2 regions of the Arthrobacter sp. Y3223065 genome follow, and region 2 is predicted to be linked to the other one. Evidence: riboswitches for the same ligand, from Rfam matches in the RefSeq annotation. Region 2 holds a riboswitch; the other holds the start of a gene.
The links. Region 2 has a riboswitch for cyclic di-AMP ahead of AC5RUK_RS16825 (NlpC/P60 family protein). Riboswitches for the same ligand answer to the same signal wherever they lie in the genome.

Region 1: it holds a riboswitch for cyclic di-AMP, as region 2 does, so the genes downstream of both, AC5RUK_RS16385 (C40 family peptidase) here and AC5RUK_RS16825 (NlpC/P60 family protein) in region 2, are expected to answer to the same signal.

The regions. Positions count from the first base shown of each region.
Region 1 is NZ_JBNHGC010000007.1:41,545-51,337, forward strand. Features, by position in the region: gene AC5RUK_RS16360 (DUF488 domain-containing protein) at 1-508, opposite strand, end outside; gene AC5RUK_RS16365 (LapA family protein) at 522-953, opposite strand; gene AC5RUK_RS16370 (hypothetical protein) at 1,081-1,875, opposite strand; gene glsA (glutaminase A) at 2,008-3,822, shown strand; partial or broken gene AC5RUK_RS16380 (aldehyde dehydrogenase family protein) at 3,827-5,158, opposite strand; cyclic di-AMP (ydaO/yuaA leader) riboswitch at 5,713-5,877, shown strand; gene AC5RUK_RS16385 (C40 family peptidase) at 5,881-6,798, shown strand; gene AC5RUK_RS16390 (MDR family MFS transporter) at 7,176-8,708, shown strand; gene AC5RUK_RS16395 (HNH endonuclease signature motif containing protein) at 8,915-9,793, shown strand, end outside.
Region 2 is NZ_JBNHGC010000007.1:140,081-149,873, forward strand. Features, by position in the region: gene AC5RUK_RS16790 (FdhF/YdeP family oxidoreductase) at 1-1,775, opposite strand, end outside; gene fdhD (formate dehydrogenase accessory sulfurtransferase FdhD) at 1,827-2,711, opposite strand; gene AC5RUK_RS16800 (molybdopterin molybdotransferase MoeA) at 2,754-3,923, opposite strand; gene AC5RUK_RS16805 (DUF6457 domain-containing protein) at 3,920-4,198, opposite strand; gene mobA (molybdenum cofactor guanylyltransferase) at 4,250-4,951, opposite strand; gene AC5RUK_RS16815 (HNH endonuclease) at 4,948-5,448, opposite strand; gene AC5RUK_RS16820 (NlpC/P60 family protein) at 5,717-6,511, opposite strand; cyclic di-AMP (ydaO/yuaA leader) riboswitch at 6,516-6,690, opposite strand; gene AC5RUK_RS16825 (NlpC/P60 family protein) at 7,029-7,652, opposite strand; cyclic di-AMP (ydaO/yuaA leader) riboswitch at 7,756-7,929, opposite strand; gene AC5RUK_RS16830 (M23 family metallopeptidase) at 8,047-8,814, opposite strand; cyclic di-AMP (ydaO/yuaA leader) riboswitch at 8,820-9,032, opposite strand; gene AC5RUK_RS16835 (iron-dependent transcriptional repressor DtxR) at 9,131-9,793, opposite strand, start outside.

The DNA.
Region 1 (9,793 bases), 99 kb from region 2:
TTCTGGCACCTGCCGACGGCTCGTGCAATGATTTCTTGCCGCCGGGCAGCAGATGCACCACCTCAAAGGCGTGCAGCAACACCAGGACGTCCGAGATGAGCCGGCGGTGGCAGCGCCACCACACGCTCTCGCTGCACATGATCGCCACGTCGGCGGCCTCGGCGTCGGTCAGCAGGCGTCCCAGCCCGTTGGCGAATTCCGGGGTGCGCGTGTAGGCGGCATAGGCCCGGAACGCAGCGACTTGCCACCAGCTGTCGGGCTCGGGCTCGCCGGCGGGAATCCGCCGTCGTCCGCCCAGGTCTTCTTCCCAGCGGTAGCCGAGGCCGGCGGCGGGAAGCCATTCCGTGAGCGCCTCACGGCCCATGTCCGGGTGCTTGCGGCTGCCCGGGAAGCGGCGGACATCGACGACCTTCTGCACCCCGGCGCCATTGAGCAGTTCGGCCAGCTCTTCGGGCGTGCTGGTGCCGTGGCCTACGGTGAACAGCCGCCGGCGTACGTCCTGTGCCATCTGCGAACCCGAACTAACGCGGCGTCGAACCGTTCTTGCGGCTTACCCGTCCGCGGTAGCGCAACTGGATGATGCGGGCGGCCCCGGCGGCGGCGACGAAGATGCCGCCGGCGACCGACGCCACGAACAGCGCCAGCCCCAGTGCGACCTGCCCCTCGAAACCGAAATAGCGCAGCAGCACCTGGTCCTGGTTCTGCGCGATGAACACAATCAGCAGCACCAACAGGAGCAGCGCAACGACCACCGACGTCCAGATCATCCCCAGCCGGGTGCCTTGTTGCCTCGCGTCGTGCCCTTCTTGCGGGCCTGCCCCACCGGTTTTGGGTCCAAGGTCGTCGGATGCGCCCTGCCCGGACTTACCGGACGGCCCGGCTCCCGATCGGCCGGTGTTCGTGCCCCCGGTCTCGGCTCCGTCCCGTCCCGTGCTCTGCGGATTGGAAGTCATTGTTGTCCTGCCTTTCGCCGCTGCGCCGTTTCCCTCAGCGTAGACGATGCATCAGCGCAGGCATACCGATGCGCGAGCGGTCTGGTCGACGTCGTGCGCTACGACGTCATGCTCGAGGGGCCCTGCATCAGCCCGCGAGGTTGCTGCGCAGCAGCTTGAAGAAGCGCTTCTGGTATTCCGGCCATTCGTCGCCCGCCAGGACCCGTTCGATCCCCTGCCAAACCCACTCGGCGTCCCAGTAGCCCAGCTTGACCAGCTGGGGCAGCAGAACCGCCAGCTTGCGGTTCTCCCGGGGATTGCCCTCGTCGAACTGCATGGCGCTGGCGCCCTTGATCCCGGGTACGTGGAACAGTTCTTTCAGCGTCACGTCGATCAATCCCGGCCGCTGCCGCAGGAACTTCAGGAAGTCGATGCTTCCAACCTGCGTCTGGCTCAGCAACAGGAGCATGGCGCCGCGATGCGCCGGGGCGGGCACCAGTCCGTCGCGGACCCAGTCAAACATCGCGTCAGTGCCGCGGTTCCGGTCCCAGCCTTTGGGATTGCGCAGATAGCGGTCCGACCAGGACTCGACGAACAGCTCCAAGTGGCCGGGAAACAGCACCGGCGGCACGTCGCGCGCGACCTTGAAATCGGTGTAGGACAGGGCGGCGGACCGTTCCGCGCCGATGCAGGCCATGTGGGCGATGTCCGCCGCGGCCCAGTGGTCGGGCTGCAACGGGCCCCGCCACCACCCGTCCGGCGAGCGCTCACCGGTCGGCTCTGCCGAAACCACCATCCGTAACCGCCGGACCATCGACTTCTGGAGCCGCTTTTCGCTCTCCGGCATGGCTGCCCCGTAGGCAAGGACTCCGGCGCGATCACCAGCCGCCAGCAACGCGAACAGCGGATTGTCGGCGGCAGGCACCGGCCCGGGATCGGTCATACCGCCAATCTAACCCGCCGGGTTCCATCGGCTCGGCTTTCCGGCATGATCGGCGTCTCGGCGGCCCGGTCGCCGGGCGGTGCCTCTGGCCCCCGCTGGTTGTACGTTCCAGCCACCCCATAGGCTGGCATCATGGACTCCCCTATCCAAACCTATCTGCGCACCTTGCACGCCGAGCTCGCCGGCCTCAAGGACGGCAAGCCGTACGGCGGTATTCCCGCGATGGCCGGCGCGGACCCGGACAAGTTCGCCATCTGCCTTGCCACCGTGGACGGCTACGTGTACGAGGTCGGCGACTCAAGCGAAGAATTCACCATCCAGTCCATTTCCAAGCCCTTCACCTACGGACTCGCGCTCTCCGACCTGGGCCTCGACGCCGTGGACCAGAAGGTGGACGTGGAGCCATCGGGCAACGCCTTCAACGAAATTTCGCTGGCTCCGGGCACCGGCCGACCGGCCAACGCGATGATCAATGCCGGGGCGCTGACCGCCACCTCCCTGATCAAGGGCAGCGGCGGCAAGACCGGGTTCCGGCGCATCCTCGAGCACTATTCCGCCTTCGCTGGCCGCGACCTGTCGGTCAGCGAACGCACGTTCCAGTCGGAGGCGCGGCACGGGTACCGCAACCGGGCGCTGGCCCACCTGCTGCGCTCCTTCGAGGTCATCGAGCAGGATCCGGACCCGGTGGCCGAGGACTACTTCCGGCAATGCTCCGTGCTGGTCACCTGCCGCGACCTGTCGGTCATGGCGGCCACCCTGGCAAACGGCGGCACCAACCCGCTCACCGGCAAGCAGGTGCTGGACCTGGAGGTGGAGGAACGGGTCCTCTCCGTGATGGCTACCTGCGGAATGTACGACGACGCCGGCGCGTGGCTCTCGGACGTGGGCATGCCGGCAAAGTCCGGGGTCGGCGGCGGCCTGCTCGCGGTGCTGCCGGGTCAGTTGGGGCTGGCAGTTTATTCGCCGCCGCTGGACGACCACGGCAGCAGCGTGCGCGGGGTGGCGGCCAGCCGGCGGATCTCCCACGACATGGGGCTGCACTTCGTCCGGGCCGCGCGCACCGGCCGGAACGCCATCCGCGCCAGCTACGACATCACCGATGCCCCGTCCGGGATCCGCCGCAACGACGAGGCCGCAGAGGTGCTGCGCGCCAACGGGCACCGCGCCCGAGTCATCGAGCTGAACGGGGACCTGTTGTTCGCCGGCACGGAATCCATGGTGCGCGAGGTCAGCGACCTGGACGAGTCGGTGGAACTTGTCATCCTGGACATGCGCCGGGTGGATGAAACCGCCCCGGTCGCCCTGGACATGCTGGAGCAGCTTCGGGCCTCGCTCGCGGACGCCGGGCGCGAACTGGTGATGATCGACGGCGAGGGCGCCCTGGCGCAGCGGTTCGAAGACTCCGGGCGGCCGGTGCCGTCGTTCGCCACCCGCAGCACCGCCGTCGAATTCGCCGAAAACCGGTTGATCGCCGCCTATGGCGACGAGCTCTGCAGGCCCGCCACGGTGGACGTGGCCGATTCCCCTGCGCTCAGCCCGCTGGACCCCGAGGACTCCGCCGCGCTCGCGGAGTTGATGGAAGAACGCAGCTATGACGACGGCGAGCTCATTCGCCGGGTCGGCCAGCGCTTCGCCGGGGTCTATTTCATCCTGTCCGGCCGCGTTACCACCACCTCCACCGGGCCGGGGAACACCAGGGTCAAACTCACCACCCTCAGCGCCGGCATGACGTTCGGCGAAATGGCGCTGGGCAGCGCGGACCGGCAGGAAACCACCGTGCGCGCCGATGGTCCGGTTCGGGTCAGGCTCCTCCCGGCCGAAACCATGAGCCGCCTGGAGAGCGAAAACCCGCGCCTCGCCGTCGAACTTTGGAAAGCCCTGACCCGCGACGCCTACGCGCACGTGGACCGCTACATGCGCGAAACGGCCGTGCGCATCCGCGACTAAAGGCTCAGAACGGGTACTGCGCGTGCCCGTTCTGCTGGATGGTGATCCAGCGCTCCTCGGTGAACGAATTGATGCCGGCCTGCCCGCCGAACTTGCCGTAGCCCGACTCCTGGATGCCGCCGAACGGGGCCATCGGTTCATCCAGCACCGGTTGGTCGTTGACGTGGCCAATGCCGGTCTTGAGCCGCTGCGCCACCTCGATGCCCTCGGCCAGGTTCTCCGTGATGACACCGGAGGTCAGGCCGTAGTTCGTGTCGTTCGCCAGCTTCACCGCCTGTTCCGGGCCGTCCACCTCCATGATGGTGGTCGCGGAACCGAAGATCTCCTCGTCGTAGATCCGCATCTCCTCGGTGATCCCGGAGAGCACCGTCGCGGGCACCACGGCTTGGGCCGCCTTCCCGCCGCCGGCCAGCACCGTTGCGCCCTTGGACACGGCGTCGTCGATCAGTGCGTACTGCCGGTCCGCCGAGGCCTGGGTGACCTGCGGTCCGATCACCGTGTCCTGCTTCATCGGGTCCCCGGTGGGCAGCGTGGCGACTTTCTCCGCGAACCGGCTCGAGAACTCCTCGGAAATGCTGCGGTCCACAATCACGCGGTCCACCGACATGCAGATCTGCCCGGCGTTCATGAACGCGCCGAAGGTCGCCGCCTGCACGGCGTAGTCGACGTCCGCGTCTTTGAGCACCATCAGGGAGTTCTTGCCGCCGAGCTCAAGCACCGCAGGCTTCAGGTTCTGCGCCGCCAGCGTGCCGATGATGCGTCCCACCTTGGTGGAACCAGTGAAGTTCACGTTGCGCACGCGGGGGTCGGAGATCAGGGTGCTCACCACATCGTTCGCGTCCGCCCGGTCATTCGTGATGACGTTCAGCACCCCAGCGGGCAGGCCCGCGTCCAGCAATGCGTCCGCCAGGAACAGGCCGCAGGCCAGCGGCGCGTCCTCGCTGGGCTTGAGCACCACGGTGTTTCCGACGGCCATCGGGATGGCCATGGCCCGCATGCCCAGGATGAACGGCGCGTTCCACGGAGACAGCGCCGCCACCACGCCGTAGGGCTGCCGGACGGAGAACGAGAACTTGCCGGGCAGGTCGGTGGCCAGCACGTCGCCACGAGGTGCGGTGGTGGCTGCCGCTGCCGCGCGCAGGATGTTGGCGGCCAACTGGACGTTGAAACCGGCCCAGACCGCCACACCACCCACTTCGCCAGCCATCAACTCGATGCCCTGCTGCATCCGGTCTTCAAACAGGTCGGCAGCTTTCAGGAAGATCTTCGCCCGCTGGGTGGGAGGCGTCGCGGCCCACGCGTCGAAGGCCGCCGACGCCGCGTCGACCGCTCGCGTGACATCTTCCGGCCCGGCGGCCGCAACGGTGGCGAAGGCTTCGCCGTGTAGGGGTTGATGTCCTCGGTGGTCCTGCCGGAGGCTGCCGGGACGTGCTCGCCGTTGATGATCAACTCACGCGTGATGGGCATGGCGCTCATTCCTTTCCGAAGTGGCTGGGCCACGCCGCCGGCCACAGCCGAAGCGCCGGCCGTCCCCGCGGCCCGGATAAGGCGGAGCCTACTCCCGCCGTCGTGCTCGGACAATGGCCGCCCTGTTGCAGGGGAGAGCGGCCCGGATCAACGACGGCCGTGATGCTCCCCACTCTTCAAGGCGCCAGGGCACAAGAAAGCGGTGCGAACGAGGCCATTTTGTTCCCGCCGATGTACTCCCCACCGCCCTCGACTGCGCCTGAATCCGGAGCAGGAAGCCGGTGTCATTCGGTGACTCTCAGGTTATCCACAGGTAAATTTCAGGGCTTGGACAGTTATCGAACCGTTATGTACTGTTTTCAACACATCGGCGATCATCCGCTGATGTCCTCGGAGGGTATTGCCTAGCTCTGCCAGCCTTTCCGGGTTCGTTCGCTAGACATCTGGCAGAGGCGGGGGACCCACTTTCCGGGCCCCTCTTGGGGCTCTTGGGGTTAAGCCGTACGGAGTGCACACCGCGCTGCCGCACGGCCGGGTGACTCCCACCCGAACCCGACAGCTTACCTCGCAGGCATTGGGAGAGGTATCTTCTTGCTGCTCAAAAACAATCGCGCACGCCACCGTGCCACCCCGGTCCGCAACACCACCGTGGCCGGTCTGTCCCACGCCGTCTCATCCCGCGCCGGCACCGTCGGCCGCGGCGCCGCCGTGGTCACGGCCGCCGGTGGCCTGATGCTGGGTGCCGGCCTGCCGGCCAACGCTGCCGCCGATGTCACCGTCCCGACCTACGGTGCCGCCGACGCAACCGGCACCGTTGCCGCTCCGGCCAACGCCGGCTTCGAGGTGGAGCGCGCTTCGGTTACCAGCTCCACTGCCGACGCCGGTGCTGCTTCCGGTGCCACCACGCACACCGTGGTCGCGGGCGACACCGTCGGCACGATTGCCGCCCAGTACGGCAAAAATGTGCAGGACGTGCTGGCCATCAACGGCCTGGGCGTTTACTCCATCATTTACCCGGGCGACCAGATCGCGCTGACCGGATCCGCGCAGGGCACTCAGTCCGGTGGCGGCCAGGCAGCCCAGGGTAACGGCGGGGCCGCTACGACCCTGGCTGCGTCGACAGACGCCGCGACGGTCTCGCTGGCCAGCGCCGACATCAAGCCCGCCTCCACCAGCGGCAACCAGAGCATCGTGGACATCGCCATGTCCGGTCAGGGCACGCCGTACGTCTGGGGCGGCACCTCCACCGCCGGCTGGGACTGCTCCGGCTTCACCCAGTGGGTCTACGCCCAGGCTGGCGTCGACCTGCCCCGCCTCAGCCAGCACCAGGGCAGCGCCCTGACCCCGACCAGCAACCCGAAGCCGGGCGACCTGGTGGTGCAGAACGGCGGCGGCCACACGGGTATCTACTTGGGCGACGGCAAGATGATCAGCGCCCTGAACCCGAGCCAGGGCACCATGGTGCACGACGTGAACGCCATGCCCGTTACCGGTTACTACACGATGTAACCACCCCTCATGCCCCTGGAACGGCTATTCCCCCCAACGGCCGTTCCAGGATCACAGGGAAGCCTCGTCGGCCATGCGCCGGCGGGGCTTCTCCTCTCTTAACGCGCAGCAGGACTTCGCCTCCTCTCGTATCACGCGGCGGGGCTTCTCCTCTTTAAGGGGACCCGATTGAGAACTCTTCACGCTGCGCCCTCCCCCGCCGGTCGGAGGTTTTCTCCCGGCGGCGAGCATCGGCGTCGTTGTTTATTTGCGGTTGCCGCGCTCTGGGAATAGGAGTCAGCGGGGGCAGGTTAAGCTACTACTCTGCCGTAGACTCGGCGTTCTAGGGCTATTTTCGGCCGCCCGCAACAGCACGAACTCCCCCCGAGGATTCTCCCGTGAATAAAGAACCGTCGACGAAAAGAGCCTCGGCGCGGCCCGGATCCTCCAACGGCCGAGGGTTGACGGCTGATGAATCGCGCCGGAACCGCCGCGTGATTGGCATCCTGTTGGTCTCTGCGTTCGTGGTGATCCTGAACGAAACCATCATGTCTGTGGCGCTGACCGAGTTGATGGATGACCTCGGCATCAGCGCCCGCGCGGCCCAGTGGCTGACCACGGCGTTCATGCTGACAATGGCGGTGGTCATTCCGGTGACCGGATTCCTCCTGCAGCGTTTCACCACGCGTCAGGTTTTCACTGCTTCGATGGCGCTGTTCTCCGCGGGAACCCTGCTGGCCGCGCTGGCCCCGGGGTTCGAGGTGCTGCTGGTGGCCCGCGTGGTCCAGGCATCGGGCACGGCGATCATGATGCCGCTGCTGATGACCACGCTGATGAACCTGGTGCCGGCCGAAGACCGCGGCAAGACCATGGGCAACGTCTCGATTGTCATTTCGGTGGCGCCGGCCATCGGTCCAACCATTTCCGGCATCATCCTCAACACCCTGTCCTGGCGCTGGATGTTCTGGTTGGTGCTGCCGATCGCGCTGGGCATGCTGGCGGTCGGCAACCGGCGGATCCAGAACGTGACCGAGCCCCGGCCGGTGCCGCTGGACCTGCCGTCCGTGGCGCTCTCCGCCATCGGTTTCGGCGGGCTGATCTACGGCCTCAGCCAGGTCGGCTCCGGGCACGGAACAACGACGGCGGGGCCTGCTTCGGGTGCCGCCATGTGGGCTGCATTCGCGGTCGGCGGCGTGGGACTGCTCGTTTTCCTGCTGCGCCAGGTTCGCCTGCAGCGCTCGGACAAGGCGTTGCTGGACCTGCGGACGTTCCGCTCCGGCAACTTCTCCGTGTCCGTCGGGCTGATGGCTGTCAGCATGGCCGCACTGTTCGGCACCATCATTTTGCTCCCTATATATATGCAGCAGGTCCTGGGGCTCGAGCCGCTGCAGATCGGGTTGATGCTGCTGCCGGGCGGGCTGTTGATGGGCCTGCTGGCCCCGCCCGTTGGACGGCTCTATGACAGGTTCGGCCCCAGGGTGCTGCTGGTGCCGGGGACGACGGTGGTCAGCGCCGTGCTCTGGTTCTTGTCCACGGTCAGCGAGAACACCACCCCGCTGACACTGCTGGCGGCACACATCGTGCTCAGTGTGGGCCTGGCGCTGCTGTTCACGCCGCTGTTTTCCGCTGGTCTTGGGTCGGTGCGGCGGCAGCTGTACTCGCACGGAAGCGCCGTCATCGGCACCGTGCAGCAAGTGGCCGGGGCAGCAGGCACCGCCATGTTCGTCACCGTCATGTCCATGCAGGCAGGTGTTCTTTCCGCCGAAGGCGCGGCATCGACGACGGCGGTGGCGGGCGGAGTGCGGATGGCTTTCCTGACCGGCGCCTTCATCTCGATCGTGGCCGTGGTGGCCGCGTTCTTCATCCGGAAACCGGTGGAGGAGCCCGCCGAGGATGCGGCGGCCCTGGAAGGCGCGCCCGTCGCCGGCTGAAAGCGGAGGTTCTTCGGCCGGGATCTGAAGCGGGAGGCCCGCCGCGCTGGAGCGTGAGGCCCGGGCACGCCTTGAGAACGCCTGGTTCTCGACACCCTTGCCCGAGTGCCGTCCACTTCTTCTCCACAGAAAGCCCCACGAACTTTTCATCCACATACCGGCACCTGCTTCTCCTACCCTGTTCGGGGGCTTCATAGGCTGTATTTATGACGATCGACGCGCTCGATGAGGCTCCGGGAGCAGGGCAGGATGATTCCGTCCTGCTGGCCCGGATCCGCGCCGAGATCAGTGAACTGAATAATCGTCTGAGGAACGGCGGGCTGACACGCAGTACCAGGTCGGTGGCCCAGACGGCGGCACAGGTAGAAGAGCTGGCCAACATCGTTGGCCAAACCCAGCTGATCATGGCGGGCATCATCAAGGCGCAAAACATCGCCGCCGTCGGAGAGACGGACAAGCCGCATGACCCCGAAGAACCGAATCATCGTATGCGCGGCGCCTACAAAACGAACGAAGACTATCTGCGGGCGAAGCTCGGCATTCCACGGCAGGAGGCCGCTCGACGGTTCCAACTCGCGGAAGCCACCGAAGCCCGCCCGGCTCCTCAGGGCAAGCCTGTTGCGCCGCCCAGGCTGCCGGTGCTCGCACGTGCAATGGAGGAAGGAATGGTCTCCGGCCAGGCCGCAACTCTGATCCGGAAGGCTGTCGACGGGCTGCGTCGCACCGCCGACCCGGAACAGCTCCGCGAGATGGAAGAGGCACTGGTTCAGCATGCCTCCGATTACGACACCGATTCGCTGAGGCTGCTGATCCGGCACTGGGAGGGCGGCCTCAACCCAGCCGGAGCCGACCTCGGGCCTGCCGAGCTCAAAGCACGCCAGGGCCTGTTCTACCGCGGGCGGCGCAACGGCCTGCACTGCTACGAAATTAACGCCACCGATGAGCAGAACGAGGTTCTTGCAACCGTTTACAACACCGCCACAAACCCCCGCTTGAGGGAAGGGACGGCCACAGCCGGGACAGTAGGGTTTGAAGCGGTTGACGCACCCGGCACAGACTCTCAGTTGAACGGCGCCACCGATAAC
Region 2 (9,793 bases):
TCCCTGATCACGTCGTAGTCCTCGGCCATCGCCCGCCAGTCCACCGGGTGGTCGTCCCCGAAGGTGGCCTGGGCCATCCGGGCGATGATCACCGGTTCGGCCAGCAGGTGCTCGCTGACCGGTTCCAGCCGGCCCTGCGTGGACCGGACGACGGACATGGAGTCTTCCACGGAGAGGAACTGCGCGCCCTTGGGGTGCTTGTCGTCCCGGTCGGTGCGGCCCAGCGTCGGCAGGATCAGCGAGGTCTTGCCGTGCACCACGTGCGAGCGGTTGGGCTTGGTCGACACGTGCACCGTCAGGCCGGCCTTCTTCATGCCTTCTTCCAGCGCCTCGGTCTCCGAGTTCGCCAGGGCGAAGTTGCCGCCCATGGATACGAAGACATCCACCTTGCCGTCGGCGAAGGCGTCGAGCGCCTCGGTGGAGTCGACGCCGTGCTCCCGGGGCGAGGTGATGCCGAATTCCTTGTCCAGCGCGGCCAGCAGCCATTCCTTCGGCTTTTCCCAGATGCCCATGGTGCGGTCGCCCTGGACGTTGGAGTGGCCGCGGACCGGGCAGGCGCCCGCGCCGGGCTTGCCGAAGTTGCCCTGGAGCAGCAGCAGGTTGATGATCTCGCGCAGGGTGTCCACCGAATGCGGCTGCTGGGTCAGGCCCAGCGCCCAGCAAATGATGGTGGCCTTGGACTTGGCCAGCAGCCCTGCCACCTTGGCGATCTCCAGCCGGGACAACCCGGTCGCCTTCTCGGTTTCGGCCCAGTCGATGTGCTGGCGGGCTTCGACGTACTCCTCGAAGCCTTCGGTATTCGCCGCGATGAAAGCCTTGTCGACGACGGTGCCCGGGGCACGGTCTTCTTCTTCCAGCAGCAGGTGTCCCAGCGCCTGGAACAGGGCGAGGTCCCCGCCCACTTTGATTTGCAGGAATTCGTCGGCCAACGCGGTTCCGCCGCGCAGCAGCCCGTCCACCGACTGCGGGTCCTTGAACGCCATGAGTCCGGTTTCGGGCAGCGGATTCACCGCCACGATGGTGCCGCCGTTGTCCTTGCACTCCTTGAGCGCCGACAGCATGCGCGGGTGGTTGGTCCCCGGGTTCTGTCCGACCACGAAGATCAGCTCCGAGTGGTGGATGTCCTCCAGCGACACGGTGCCCTTGCCTATGCCGATGGTCGGGTTCAGTGCGCTGCCGGAGGATTCGTGGCACATGTTGGAGCAGTCCGGCAGGTTGTTGGTGCCCAGCGAGCGCGCGAAGAGCTGGTACATGAACGCGGTCTCGTTAGCGGTGCGGCCCGAGGTGTAGAACACGCAGCGGTCCGGCGTCGTGGCGTTAATGCGTTCGCCGATCAGGCTGAACGCGTCCGCCCACGAGATCGGCGAGTAGTGCGTCTCGCCCTCGCGGATGATGACCGGTTCGGTGATCCGGCCCTGCTGGCCCAGCCAGTACTCGGTCTTCGTGGAGAGCTCTTCGATGGAGTGGCGCGCCCAGAACTCGGGCGTGACGGTGCGCTTGGTGTTCTCCTCCGCCACGGCCTTGGCGCCGTTTTCGCAGAACTCGGCCGGCTTGCGCGGCCCGGTGATGGATTCGGGCCAGGCGCAGCCCGGGCAGTCGAAGCCGCCACGATGGTTGATCCTGAGCAGCGACCGGGCGGTGCGGACGACGCCGGCCTGCTCAATGCCGCGCTCCAGCGCAACCTTTACAGCCGAAAGACCGGCGGCGGCCTTCTTCGGTTCCTTGACCTTCAGGGTGCTTTCATCAATGTCATTCACGGGTCCGGGACGAGTCATACCCCTAATGTATCCCGGCTCACACCGGTTCTCCGACACGCTCGGCGAGTCTTACACCAAATGTCCGACGGCGGCGCCGACCCGCCCGGGGTGCGCATACACGTTAATGCTGCGTCCGCGGCTGAAACCGGCCAGCGTCAGCCCCACCTTTTCCGCCAGTTCGACGGCGAGCGAGGACGGCGCGCTCACGGCCGACAGGACGGGGATACCCGCGAGATAGGCCTTCTGGACGAGTTCGAACGACGCCCGGCCGGAGACCTGCAGCACCGTGTTCCGCAGCGGCAACCGCCCCTCGCGCAGCGCCCAGCCCACGACCTTGTCCACCGCGTTGTGGCGGCCCACGTCTTCACGCAGGCAGAGCAGGTCGCCCTCCACGCTGAACAGGCCGGCCGCGTGGACGCCGCCGGTGCGCTCGAACACCTGCTGCTGTTCGCGCAGCCGGTCGGGCAACTGCAGCAGGATGTCCAGCGGTACTTCGCCGCCCCCGCCGGCGCCGTCCGCGCCCGGGGAGGCTCCGCCGTCGTCATTCTGGAGCGGGAAACGGGAGCGCTTGCTCACGGCGTCAATCGAGGCGGTGCCGCAGATGCCGCACGCGCTGCTGGTGACCACCTGCCGGTCCAGCCGCGGATCCGGCAGCGCCACCCCGGGCGCCAACTGGGCCTCCACCACGTTGAAGGTCTGCCGGCCGTCCTCGTCCTCGCCGGCGCAGAAGCGCATCGAAACGAGGTGTTCGGGCGACCAGACGATGCCCTCGGAGACCAGGAAGCCGGCCACCAGGTCGAAGTCGTCACCCGGGGTGCGCATGGTAATCGAGAACGCGCGGCCGGCCAGCCGGATTTCCAGCGGCTCTTCCACCGCCATCACGTCCTCGCGGCGGCGCGCCGGCGCATCGAGACTGAGTTTGAGCACCTTGCGGCGCTGCGTCAAGCGGCCCATGAAGTTCTCCTCTACTGCCTTGTAACAAGGGTAAGGCACCCATTACCAGGGCAGGTCGAGGGCAGGCAGCTGTTCGCCGGGCTCGGCGCCGGCGGCGGGCACCACCATCACGCCGTCCGCGGCCGCCAGTCCCCGCATCATGGCCGAACCGATGCGGTCCGCGGGGACGGCGCCCCCGTCCGGTGACAGGCCGTAGGGCAGCAGCCGGTCTTGGTCGTGCAGCGGCGGCATGGCAGTTCCGGCGGGCACGGTGCGCAACCGGGCCAGCGGCCGGCCGGTCATGCCCGCCAGCAGCGGAGCCGCCAGGGTCAGCAGCGCCATCATGGCGGCCAGCGGATTGCCCGGCAGCCCCACCAGCAGCCGGCCGTCGGCCAGCCGGGCCAGCAGTGCCGGATGCCCCGGGCGCATCCGGATGGACGGGACCAGGATCGTGGCGCCGTCCGCGTCCAGCACCCGGCGCAGGTGGTCGGCGGAGGAGTGGCCGGTTCCGCCGGTGGTGATGACGACGTCGCCGGCGCAGCCGGCGATGGCTTCCTCGGTGGCAGCGAAGTCGTCGGGCAGCCGCCGGCTGTCCATCACCCGGCCGCCGAGCCGGGCGATGATCGCCGGCAGCGTGGGTCCGAACGTGTCCCGGACCCGGCCCGGTGCCGGTATGCCGGAGGTGACGACCTCGTCGCCGGTCAACAGCAGGGAAACCTGCGGCACGGGGGCAACGGGGAGCACATCGTGGCCGCACACCGCCGCGACGGCCAGATGCGCAGGGGTCAGCACGGTGCCGGCGGAGACCACGACGGCGCCGGCGGCGGTCTCCTCGCCGGCCGGACGGATGTGCCGCCCGGGGGCCAGTTCCCGCCCGTCCGTGCCCGCACACAGCTCCAGCCGGTCCGTCGCCGCGGCCCCGCATTCACTGCGCAGCACGCTGTCCGTGCCCTCGGGGATCAGCCCTCCGGTGACGACCGGGGCGGCCAGCCCGGGCCGCAAGGCGCTGCCGGTCGGCACCAGCCGCCAGGGCCCGGTGCCGGCGACGGCCCAGCCGTCCATGGCGGAGGACGCGTAATGCGGGACCGGCACCAGCGCCGTCAGATCGCGGGCCAGCGTGCGGCCGGCGCAGGCGGCCAACTCTACGTCTGCGGGGTGCGGCCGCCCCGCTTCTTTGCCGGCGGTGTAGGCTGCGCCCCGGGCATCGTCCCAGCGAAGGCCGGAGCCGCTCACTCCTGCACTGCGCCGTGCCGGCGCGCCACTTCGTCGGCCACGCGGGAGGCCGCACGCATGGCCACCTCGGGTGTGGCCTGTCCGGTGGCCGCGGCCAGGCCGGCGGCGTACCCCACCACGAAGGTCGTCAGTGGCGCCGCCGGGCGGACCACACTGTGCGCCGCGACGCCGGCCAGTCCCAGCACGGCGTCGATGTCAACCGGCGTGTCCTCGATTTCCAGCGCCTGGAGCAGTTCGCTGACATACGGGGAGAGCTTTTCGGCCGCTCCGGACACAATGGCCTCCGATCCGCCCGTGCGCGGGCTTTGTACAACGTTTGTTTCAGGCTACGGGGCGGGCCGGGCAATGCCAAAGCGGCCCGCGTCCTGCCAAGTGTCGACGTCGGAGGTGTGGTCCCCTGACGGACCCTCGAGCCGGATCTCGGCAGCCGGCAGGCCGCCGAGCAGCCGCCGGACCGGCTGGCCGGCCAGCCCGGCGGCTCCCCCGGCGTTCCGCACCGCCGCCTCCAACGCGGCGCTGTCCGCGCAGCAAGCCAGCGGCTGCTGTCTGCCGTCGGCGTCCACCGGGATCCAGAGCCTGGCCTCCGGCCGAAGGACGGCGTGGCGCAGCAGCAGTTCCGGCAGCCCGGCCAGCATCGGCATGTCGCAGGCAAAGAGCAGCGTGAACGGCGCCCGCACGGAGGCACCGCCGTCGCCGTCCTGGACCCGCCCGGAGGCACCGCCGTCGTCGTCCTTGACCAGCGCCTGGATTCCCGCAGCAATGCCCGCCGCCGGTCCGGAGAACGGCGGGTCTTCCCGGGTGAGCTTCAGCCGAAGCGGCTGCGGGGCGGCCGTGCGGCGGAAAGCTTCCACTTCCTCCGACAGGTCATCGGGGCCGACGACGGAGATCCGCTGGGCCCCGCGGACAGCCTCCAGCGTGCGGCGCAACAAGGTAACTCCGTCGAGCTGCAACAGCGCCTTGGGGCTGCCTCCCAAGCGCGAGGAACGGCCGCCGGCCAGCACGACTGCGTCGAAAACCGGAGCCGTCACGCGGCGGTATGGGTGTCGAGGAACTGGCTCCAGGCCGGGGCAGGACGGTCCAGGTCGCGGATCCGCCAGCGGGCGCCGCTGGGCGGCCGGGGCGTGAAGCGCAGGCTCCAGCCCATTTGGGCCAGCGTGCGGTCGCCCTTGGCGTTGTTGCAGCGCAGGCAGCAGGCCACCAGGTTCTCCCAACTGTCTTCTCCCCCGCGCGACCGGGGCTTGACGTGGTCCACCGTGGTGGCCGTCTTGCCGCAGTAAGCGCAGAGATGGTTGTCGCGGCGCAGGACGCCGCGGCGGGTCACCGCGGCGTTCTTGTTGTACGGCATCTTAATGTAGCGGTTGAGCAGGATGACCGAGGGACGGCCCAGGATGTCGTTGGGGCCGACGACGGGGTCTCCGTCTTCGGCAATCACGCTGGCTTTTCCGGTGAGCACAAGAAGCAGCGCCCGGCGGAAGGTGACAACCGCCAGGGGTTCGTAACCAGCATTCAGAACGAGTGTGCGCATGCACATTCCTCTAGGTCTGGCCAACCCGACCGGTGCTTCAGATCCCGGTCCGGGACTGGATTTTCTGCACTGACAGTCAAAGAGTATGACGGCGGGTGCGTTCTGCGCTAACTTTTTACCGCCTGTGGGCCGTCGGGATGATGCCGCCAGCGGTCTAGCGGCTGGTTCGTGGGCGCCTATCCGCCGCAACAACGCCGCCGGCCCCGGTGCACGCTGTGAGCGTGTGCCGGGGCCGGGGGTCGGTCCTGGGGACCGGGAAGGCTGATGCCTAGTTGACGCGGATGGCTACATAGCCGGATCCGACGTCCGCACTGGCCAATGCGGTGGTGTAGCCGGTCCAGCCGCCGTGGATGGCCTGGCCGTTGCCCACGTAGATGGCGATGTGCGCGACGCCGGCACCGCCGTCGGAGTAGTACAGCAGATCGCCCGGCTGCGGGGTGGAAACCTGGGTGCCGTAGCTGAAGAACTGCGCGGGGGCGAGGTCGCCCACCGAGAATCCGGCGGCGCGCAGGGCCTTCTCCACCATGGCGGTGCAGTCCTGCGAGATGCCGATCTGGCCGTACGCGGAGGACACCAGGGTGGAGGCTACTCCGCCGGCGGAAGCTTCGGCCTTGGCCGGCTCCGCCTTGACTGCGGGGGCGGCGGCGGCGGCCTTGACCTCGACCGCGGGAGCGGGGGCTTGGACGGCGCCCTGTGCTGCGCCTGCGGCCTCCTCGACGACCGGGGCCACTTCTTCGGCCACGGCTTCGACAACAGGCTCCGGCTCCGGGGCCGGAGTGGACTTGATGGCGGGACGCGAGAAGGTCAGCTCGACGGCACTCGAAGCCTGGACGGTGTCCACCTGCACGCGGCTGGGAACGGACACGGTGGATGCGGTGCGTTCGATGGTGGTTGACTGCGCGGGAACCGCGGCGGTCAGGGCCAGTCCGGACGCGGCAGCGATGACGGCTGCTGAGCGACCCATGGATCCGGCATTGGACGAGACGGCTTTGGAAATCGTCTCCAGCGGGTTGGTGCGGACGGAAACGGCGCGGTGGCGCCCCGTAGCGGTGTCATTGAACACGTTAAAGGCCTCTCCCAATGCCTGCGAGGTGAGCTGTCGGATTCGGATGGGAGTGCATCCGGCCGCAGCCCTCTCCGGCAAAGCCTGAGAGTGCTAGCGACTTAACCCCAAGGGTTCCTGTACGAAACCCGGAATTGGTTCCCCCGCCTCTGCCCGCGAAGTTTTTGCGAACGGACTCCGGACGGTGGCAGAGCTCGGCAATCCACCCGGAGGTCCCAGCCGTTTGGCAACTGGCACGCGTTAGAGCGTATACGATCAATCACGCATTGTCACATTCTGATCACGGCGCGGTGATGTTTTGATTACGGGAGGCCGCGGGCCGTGCTTCCGGACGGTTCCGGGATGGTGCTGGTACGAAGGGTGCCGCGTGGGGCCTCGCGGCTCCGGACGGTTTCCGCGCTCCGTTTCCGCCCAGGTCTTCCGCGCTCCGTTTCTGTTCAGGTGGTCCAGGCGCCGTTAACGGCCGCGGCGCGCCCCGAAGGACGCGCCGCGAGAACAAGACCGTGGAAGGAAGGGATTAGCCTGCCGGACGGATGAAGACCGGGCCGGAACCGATGTAGGCGCTGCCCAGGACGGTGTTGTAGCCCGCCCAGCCGCCGTGGATGGCCTGGCCGTTGCCGACGTAAATAGCCACGTGAGCCACACCGGCACCGCCGTTAGCGTAGTAAATGATGTCGCCCGGCTGCGGGGTGGACACCTGCGTGCCGTAGGCAAAGAACTGTGCGGGGGCAAGGTCGCCCACCGCGAAGCCTGCCGCGCGCAGGGCGTTCTCGACCAGGGCGGTGCAGTCCTGGCCGACACCGATCTGGCCGTAAGCGGCCGCGACGATGGCGCCGGCGGCTCCGCTGGCGGCAGCCTCGTCGGCCTTCTTGATGGTCTTGGTTTCGTTCGACCCGGCGTCGTTGCCGGTCGTGGGGGTGATCTCGTTGGAGACGGCCTGAACAACTGCCTCCGGCGCGGGGGTGGAGGTGATCCCGGCACGTTCGAAGGTCAGCTTCACGGCTGCGGAGGCCTGCACGGCTTCCACCTGCACGCGGGCCGGGGCGTCGACCCCTCGGTCAGCGCTGACAGCCTGGGCCGGGATGGTACCGGTCAAAACCAGGCCGGTAGCGGCGGCGATCACGGCACCCTGACGTCCCATGGTTCCCGCATTCGCGGACACAGCCTTGGAAATCGTCTCAAGCGGGCTCGTGCGGACGGGGGTCGCACGATGGCGGCCCGCAGTAATGCTCTTGGACACGGTCTGTACCTCTCCCAAATGCCTGCGAGGTGAGCTGTCGGGTTCGGATGGGAGTTCATCCGGCCGGCCGGCGTGCGGGCTGGTGGCCCGGGCCTGATCGGCTTTACCCCAAGGACACCGTGCGATGTCCGGGAAGTGGTTCCCCCGCCTCTGCCATGCGAATCGGTGCGAACGAACTTCGGGCGACGGCAGAGTTCGGCATTCCGCCCGAAGGTGCCAGGCTGTGGGCGACTGGCACGGGTGAAACCTTATAACAGTTTGCGGGTTGTGTCACGTTCCGGTTACGGCGTGTTGGTCACAGCCAGCCGGTGGGGTCCACCAGCTTGTCGTTGACCATCACTTCGAAGTGAAGGTGGCATCCGGTTGAGGCTCCGGTCGTGCCGCTTTGGCCCACCATCTCCCCGCGCTGCACGGTGGCGCCGACCGACGTGTCGATGGTGCTCAGGTGGTTGTAGGTGGTCTTCAGGCCGTTGCCGTGGTCCACCACGATCCGGTTGCCGCCGCCGCCGACCTGGAAGCCTGCCTCGACGACGGTTCCGCCGGCTGCCGCGTGGACCGGAGTGCCACAGGCTGCTCCATAGTCCTGGCCGGTGTGCAACTCCCCGGCATAGCCGGTGATCGGACTGACGCGGTAGCCGAACGGCGACGTCATGGTCATCTCGTCCATCGGCTGCGAGAGGGAACCTTCGCTGCTGACAACCTTGGCGTTGCTCCCGGAAGCGACCATGACCTGCTTCAGCTTCGTGTCCGGGTCGAACTTGCTGGTCAGCCCGGCACGCTCAAACGTCAGGCGCGCTTCAGTGGCGGCGGAGATACTGCTGGCGGCCGGAGCCTCCTGCGGGGCGTCGGCCGTGGCGCCGGCCGTCGTCGGGAGCATCACTGTCAGGGCCATCCCGGACGCGGCTGCGACGATCGCGGTTTTATGCCCGACGTCGCGTGCGGCTGCTGCTACCGGCGACGGCGCCGGCTGGGCGCGGCGGCGGCCGGGTGTCGCGGCACGTGGGCGTGAGTGTTCGACCGGGGCGGATGAACGGCGCCGTCCCGAGGCTTTGTGACCTGCCAAAATTCTTTACCTCTCCAAAGCGCCTGCGAAGTTAGCTGTCGGATTCGAGTCAAGAGAAAACTCGGCCGCACCGCACCCAGCGTGAGTGGAACGATTCACCTACGCTTTGCCCGCTGCGGCTTCACCCCAAGGCAGCGTACAAACTGCCGCTTGGTGGGTCCTCCGCCCCTGTCTCACGGATACACGCCTCCGCCGACAGGGTTCGGCTTGCGGAGGGTGTGGGATCGATGTCTCGATACCCCGGTCAACTATACGTAAAACTCCCCGAAAGTAATAAATCCGTTATCCGTGGTGCGTGTTTTCAGGGGACAACGTTTCATCGCATTGATACAAAGATGTGCGCGGCAACTTCCGGAGGCAGTTCCAAGGCACCTTCGATCCCCGGCACGCGCACGGAAATGTACTCGCCGGCGGTCTCCAGTTGAAGGCTTGCGCCGGGCTTCAAGCCGCCCTCTTCCAGCTGAAGCAACAGTTCCGGCTCCACCTGGATGGGCTCCGCCAGCCTGACAATGCTCACCTGTTTATCGGCCGTGTAGCTGCCCATGGCCTGTGCCAGATTGAGCACGCCGGAGGTGAACTCTTCGGCCGGCTGGCCCCCGAGCGCTTCCAAACCGGGGATGGGATTGCCATACGGCGAAACCGTTGGCCTGCCCAGCAGTTCGTAGAGCCGCTGCTCGACCCGCTCGCTCATCACGTGTTCCCAGCGGCAGGCCTCGTCATGCACGTAGGCCCAGTCCAGTCCGATGACGTCGGAGAGCAACCGCTCGGCCAGCCGGTGCTTGCGCATCACTTCGGTCGCTTTTCGCCGGCCCAGTTCGGTCAGCTCAAGATGCCTGTCGCCGGTGACGACCACGAGTCCGTCCCGCTCCATCCGCCCGATCGTCTGCGAAACCGTCGGGCCAGAGTGGCGCAGCCGCTCGGCGATCCGGGCGCGCAGCGCAACGATGTTCTCTTCTTCGAGCTCGAGGATAGTGCGCAG